2 linked regions of the Alkalihalophilus pseudofirmus genome follow. The protein of the gene in region 2 interacts with the protein of the main gene of each other region in a pairwise test. Links are inferred from orthologs where the notes say so. Each region holds a gene or a part of one and is shown on either strand. Other genes may lie near its edges.

Evidence for each region.
Region 1: the proteins of lpdA (region 2) and odhB interact in binary tests that used the Escherichia coli proteins (3 or more experiments, as listed by UniProt). The link is inferred for Alkalihalophilus pseudofirmus from one-to-one orthologs.

The regions. Positions count from the first base shown.
Region 1 is NZ_CP117835.1:2,399,122-2,402,366, forward strand. Bases 28-2,941 are described here. They hold odhB (2-oxoglutarate dehydrogenase complex dihydrolipoyllysine-residue succinyltransferase), read right to left. Parts: upstream 2,158-2,941; coding sequence 898-2,157; downstream 28-897. Other genes in these bases: PQ478_RS12880 (BCCT family transporter), read left to right, coding at 28-855; PQ478_RS12890 (2-oxoglutarate dehydrogenase E1 component), read right to left, coding at 2,174-2,941. Outside these bases: more of PQ478_RS12880, read left to right, coding at 1-27; more of PQ478_RS12890, read right to left, coding at 2,942-3,245. UniProt on the Escherichia coli protein: E2 component of the 2-oxoglutarate dehydrogenase (OGDH) complex which catalyzes the second step in the conversion of 2-oxoglutarate to succinyl-CoA and CO(2).
Region 2 is NZ_CP117835.1:2,754,831-2,758,077, reverse strand. Bases 232-3,147 are described here. They hold lpdA (dihydrolipoyl dehydrogenase), read left to right. Parts: upstream 232-942; coding sequence 943-2,352; downstream 2,353-3,147. Other genes in these bases: PQ478_RS14705 (hypothetical protein), read right to left, coding at 2,852-3,147; PQ478_RS14710 (hypothetical protein), read left to right, coding at 2,508-2,810; PQ478_RS14720 (dihydrolipoamide acetyltransferase family protein), read left to right, coding at 232-939. Also shown: more of PQ478_RS14720, read left to right, coding at 1-231; more of PQ478_RS14705, read right to left, coding at 3,148-3,247. UniProt on the Escherichia coli protein: Lipoamide dehydrogenase is a component of the glycine cleavage system as well as of the alpha-ketoacid dehydrogenase complexes.

The sequences.
Region 1 (3,245 bases), 360 kb from region 2 along the record:
GATTCCTTATTTGGCATTCCAAATACATTTCTCACTCAGTTATTGATTATTTTTGGATTAGTTGCGATTGCAGGGATCTCTGCAGTAACCGGGATTCATCAGGGAATTCAATGGCTAAGCCGATTTAATATAATCTTTACTCTCGTCCTCGTCGTCATTGTATTATTAGTAGGACCAGCTGGCTTTATTATTGATTCATTTGTTGGAACATACGGTGTTTACCTGCGCGATTATTTTGAACTGAGTTTATATCGAGGTGATACAGGCTGGTTATCATTTTGGACGATTTTCTTTTGGGGATGGTTTATCGGGTATGGTCCAATGATGGCTATTTTTATCAGCCGTATCTCTCACGGCCGTACGATTAGAGAACTATTTATTGCCGTAATTGTTATTGCCCCTCTTGTGACGAACTTTTGGTTCACTGTTGTAGGAGGCTCCGGAATCTTCTTTGAACTCCAAAATCCTGGTTCAGTCAGCGAACCGCTTTATGAAGCCGGGCTGCCCGCTTCCATGATTGCTATTGTCACACAATTGCCGTTTGGTTTTTGGATCGCTGCTGCGTTTTTATTAGTAACCATTGTGTTTGTTGCGACTACTACAGATTCGATGTCTTATACAATTTCAATGACAGTAACAGGAAGCAGTACACCAGCTAAATCGATTCGATTGTTTTGGGCGCTTTCTATGGGTGCTGTAGCTGCAGTGCTATTATATTTAGGAGAAGGCAGTATTAATGCTCTTCAATCATTTATTGTCTTTACTGCAGTTCCCGTCTCACTGATCATGCTCCCAACATTGTGGCTTGCCCCTAAAGTGGCGAAGAAAATGGCTAAAGATCAAGGAATTCTATAGCAAAATAAAGCAGCCTATCAATGAGATAGGCTGCTTTTTGTATTATCCTTCAAGTAAAAGTTGTTCTGGATCTTCAAGAAGTTCCTTCACTTTTACAAGGAAGCTGACTGCTTCTTTACCATCAACGATACGGTGATCATAAGATAAAGCAATGTACATCATTGGGCGATTTTCAAAGTTTTCTTGATCAATCGCAACCGGACGCCATTGTACCTTATGCATGCCAAGGATACCAACTTGTGGTGCATTAAGGATTGGTGTAGACCATAATGAACCGAATACACCACCGTTTGTAATTGTGAACGTTCCGCCTTGTAAGTCAGAAATCGCAAGCTTATTGTCACGAGCTTTCTTACCAAGTGAACCGATCTCACGCTCGATACCAGCGAATCCTAGACGATCTGCATCACGTACGACAGGGACAACTAAGCCCTCATCAGTAGATACTGCAACACCGATGTCGTAGTACTTCTTCATTAGGATTTCATCGCCTTGAATTTCAGCGTTTAGTAATGGGAACTCTTTAAGAGCACCAATAACTGCTTTTGTGAAGAATGACATAAAACCAAGTTTCACACCATTTTTCTCAAGGAAGCCATCTTTACGGCGTTTACGTAAATCCATAACAGCCGACATATCCACTTCATTAAACGTAGTCAGCATCGCAGCTGTTTGTTGAGATTCAACAAGACGTTTTGCAATCGTCTGGCGGCGGCGTGACATTTTAATACGCTCTACAGGCTTGCCTGGCTGGTCTGCAGCTGCTGCTTGCGGCTTCTTAGCAGGTGCTTCCGATTTTGCTTGCGGCGCGGCCTTTGGTTGTGACTGATGAGATTCCACATCTTGTTTGCGGATTCGTCCTGTCGGATCATTTGTTGCCACTTCTTTTAAGTCAATTCCTTTTTCACGAGCAAGCTTGCGAGCAGCAGGTGAAGCTAGAGGACGATCTGTAGATGACGTCTCTTCTTGAGTTTCTTCGGCAGCTTCTGCTTTAGGAGCTTCTGCTTTTGGCTCTTCTTTAGGCTCTTCCTTAGCAGCTGGTGCTTCAGTTGATGCAGAAGCATCTCCTGATTCATCGATCACAGCGATAACTTCTCCTACTTCAACTGTATCACCTGGCTCTTTTTTAAACTCTTTAATCACACCAGAGTGTTCTGCAGTAATTTCTACGTTAACCTTATCCGTTTCAAGTTCAGCAATATATTCCCCTTGGTTTACTTGCTCACCAACTTGTTTTAACCATTGTGCAATCGTTCCTTCAGTAATCGATTCAGCTAGTTCTGGTACTTTAATTTCAATCACGGCGATGGCCTCCTTATTATTTGCGAGTCAATGATTCTGTGATGATACGATCTTGTTCTTTCTTATGTGCAACCGGGTCACCTTCAGCAGGACTTGAACGATGAGTACGTCCAATGTATGAAACCGATGCCTCGCTAGGTGTAATCTCACGGATGCGTGACTCGATAAATGGCCAAGCACCCATATTCTTAGGCTCCTCTTGTACCCAAACAATTTCTTTTAAATTTGAGTATCTAGCAAATAATTCACGAATTTGCTTTTTCGGGAACGGATACAGCTCTTCAACACGTGCAATGTGAAGCCAATCCCAGTTTTCGTCAGATTTCTTCACACGGTCTGCAAGGTCAATCGCTACTTTACCGCTGCAAAGGACAATACGTTCTACTTTATCTGCAGCCTCACCTAAGCCAGCTTGTTCAAACACAGGCTTGAATTCTCCTTCAGTAAATTCAGCATGCGTGGAAGCAACAACTGGATTACGAAGCAGACTTTTTGGGGTCATAATTATTAACGGACGAACCGAATCTTTTTCAAGGATAGCCGCTTGACGACGTAAAATGTGGAAATATTGCGCTGCTGATGTACAGTTAGCAATTGTCCAGTTATTTTCAGCCGCAAGTACTAAGAAGCGTTCAACACGGCCGCTTGAGTGCTCAGGTCCTTGCCCTTCATATCCATGTGGCAGAAGACATACAAGTCCTGATTTTTGGCCCCACTTAGCACGCCCTGCAGATACCCATTGGTCAAATATAACTTGAGCTCCGTTGGCGAAATCTCCAAATTGAGCTTCCCAAAGAACAAGAGTCTCAGGTGCAAATACGTTGTAGCCATACTCAAATCCGACTACAGCCATTTCAGAAAGCGGGCTGTTATGAACAGAGAACGACGCGTTCGCATCATCAAATTCTTTAAGCGGCGTATGTGTCTCGTTCGTTTCACGGTCATGCAGCACTAAGTGACGATGTGCAAATGTACCACGTTCTGAATCCTGACCTGAAAGACGAATTGGTGTGCCATCATGTAAAATTGAAGCAAATGCAAGTGTTTCCGCTAATGCCCAGTCAATTTTACCTTCCCCTTCAAACGAT
Region 2 (3,247 bases):
AACGACGACACACGTGTTATTGCGATGCCTTCAGTTCGTAAGTTTGCACGTGAAAAAGGTGTAAACATCAAGCAAGTAAGCGGTACGGGTAAAAATGGCCGTATTCTGAAAGAAGATATTGAAAACCACCTAAACGGCGGCGGTGCAGACACTGCTTCTGATGCTAAAGTAGAAACTGCTGATACTAAACAAGATCAAGCAGCTGCTAAGAGTGAACCAACGGCAATTCCAGCTGGCGAAATGGAAGAGCGTGTACCATTCAAAGGTGTACGTAAAGCTATTGCAAAAGCAATGGTTAACTCGAAGCACACTGCTCCTCATGTTACTCACATGGATGAAGTAGAGGTTTCAGCTTTAGTTACTCACCGTAAGCAATATAAAGAAATCGCAGCTGAGCAAGGTACTAAGCTTACTTATTTACCATATGTAGTGAAGGCACTTACAGCTGCATTACGTAAATACCCTGCATTAAATGCGTCAATCGATGATGCAAATGATGAGATTGTTTACAAAAAGTACTTCAACATCGGTATCGCAGCGGATACAGAGCACGGTTTATTCGTCCCTGTAGTTAAAGATGCGGATCGTAAATCTATTTTTGCATTAGCGGATGAAATTAATGAGTTGGCAGTTAAAGCTCGTGATGGTAAACTTAGTGGTGCAGAAATGAAGGGCGGATCAGCAACAATTTCTAATGTTGGTTCTGCTCGTGGTCTATGGTTTACACCAGTTATCAATCACCCAGAAGTTGCTATTCTAGGTATTGGTCGTATTGAAGAGAAGCCAGTCGTTAAAAATGGCGAGATTGTAGCCGCGCCAGTGTTGGCTCTTTCTATTAGCTATGACCACCGTTTAATTGATGGCGTAACAGCTCAGAATGCTCTAAACCACGTTAAGCGTCTGTTAAATGATCCACAATTACTATTAATGGAGGGGTAATGAATGGTTGTTGGAGATTTCGCAAATGAAGTAGACACACTTGTCATTGGTTCAGGTCCAGGAGGATATGTTGCAGCAATCCGTGCAGCCCAACTCGGACAAAAAGTAACGATCGTTGAAAAAGGAACTCTTGGAGGGGTATGTCTTAATGTAGGTTGTATCCCATCAAAAGCACTTATCTCAGCTGGACACCGTTATCACAATGCTAAGCATTCTGAGGATATGGGAGTTACTGCAGAAGGCGTTTCAATCAACTTTGATAAAGTTCAAGAGTGGAAAGGCTCTGTCGTTAAGAAATTAACAGGCGGTGTTGAAGGCCTTCTTAAAGGAAACAAAGTTGAGATCGTACAAGGGGAAGCATACTTTGCTTCTGAGAACTCTGTACGTATTATGGACGAGAAAAGTTCGCAAACATACAACTTCAAAAATTGTATCATTGCAACAGGTTCTAGCCCGATTGAACTTCCTAGCTTCAAATACACTGAGCGTGTTATCAACTCAACAGGAGCTCTTGCTCTTAAAGAAGTACCTAAGAAAATGGTTGTAATCGGTGGTGGATACATTGGTATCGAGCTTACTGGTGCATATTCTAACATGGGTACTGAAGTAGTAGTTCTAGAAGGCGGCAAACAAATCCTTCCTGGCTTCGAAAAGCAAATGAGTAAACTTGTTGAGAAGAGACTTAAAAAGAACGGTGTTGCATTCCATACCGAAGCTCTAGCTAAAGGCGTGGAAGAAACAGAAAACGGCGTTAAAGTTACAGCTGAAGTTAAAGGGAAAGAAGAAGTGTTTGAAGCAGACTATGTTCTTGTAACAGTTGGTCGTAAACCAAACACTGAAGAGCTTGGCCTTGAACAAATCGGTGTGGAAATGACAGAACGCGGTTTAATTAAAACGGACAAGCAATGTCGTACAAATGTAAGCAACATCTACGCAATTGGTGACATTATTGAAGGTCCTGCATTAGCACACAAAGCTTCTTACGAAGGTAAGATTGCAGCTGAAGCTATTGCTGGTGAAAAATCAGAAATTGATTACTTAGCTATTCCGGCTGTTGTATTCTCTGATCCAGAGCTTGCTACAGTTGGTTACAGTGAACAAGAAGCAAAAGATGCAGGCTATGATATCGTAGCAGCTAAGTTCCCATTTGCAGCTAACGGACGTGCTCTATCTCTTAACGATACTGATGGCTTTATGAAGCTAATCACTCGTAAAGAAGATGGACTAGTGATCGGAGCTCAAATTGCTGGACCAAATGCTTCTGATATGATTGCAGAACTTGGACTTGCAATTGAAACGGGCATGACAGCTGAAGATATTGCTCTTACTATTCATGCGCATCCTTCATTAGGTGAGATCACAATGGAAGCTGCTGAAGTTGCTATTGGTACACCTATTCACATTGTAAAATAACTTTCTTAAAAGCCACTTGTTTTCAAGTGGCTTTTTTCTTTTTTTAATTCACATTTGACAACTCGGATTAATATGATTTATAGTAAGACTAAGGTAACTGATCGGACAACCGAAGGGACTCCTAAATACGTCTTAAATCTTAATGAGGTGATCGTATGAAACATAAATCTCTCTTTAAATGGACGCTGGATGCCTTAACATCCTTCGGGCAAGTTCCACTACCTATTCTCTTTTCAAATCAGTTTATGAAGAAATATACGGCTTATAATGAGTGGAATGAATGGGTCGCACAAAGCAATCAAAATATCATTACCATTAAGGACTTTGAAGTAGAAGATGAAAGTTGGACGCAATTTATCCAACATTCAACGGCGTTCTCTAGTGGAAAAGAGATGATTGAAGCAGCTGAAGAATTTTATTTCTCTCAACGACCATACGGACCGTTTCCAATCATATAAAAAAGGATGCTTCTTTTGAAGCATCCTTTTTTTCATTACAGCTATAATTCTAATTGGTTTTTTTGAGTATTAATCATATTTGTTAGGTTAGATATAATATTATCTTTTCTCTGCGGTCCTTCTAGTCTTAAATGTATATGTTCACCACTTAAAATGAGCATCGTCGGAAACGTTTCAATGTCATACTGTTTGACCTTATCCTTGTCTTCAGCTTCTATTACATAAAATGAAGAAAGTTGTTCAGGGTGATTTGTTTGAAACTCTAATAAAGCGTCGTAATACGTGTGTTCTTTATCTATAGCTTTAGGGTCAGAAAAGAATAAAGTGACCATATTAGATTCTTCGTAAAATGGTTGGTTGCCTTCATTTGAAGCAGAAGAGACACAGGCTGATAACATGAATATTGGGGCAAGAAGCATTGATAAAAGTAGCTTTTC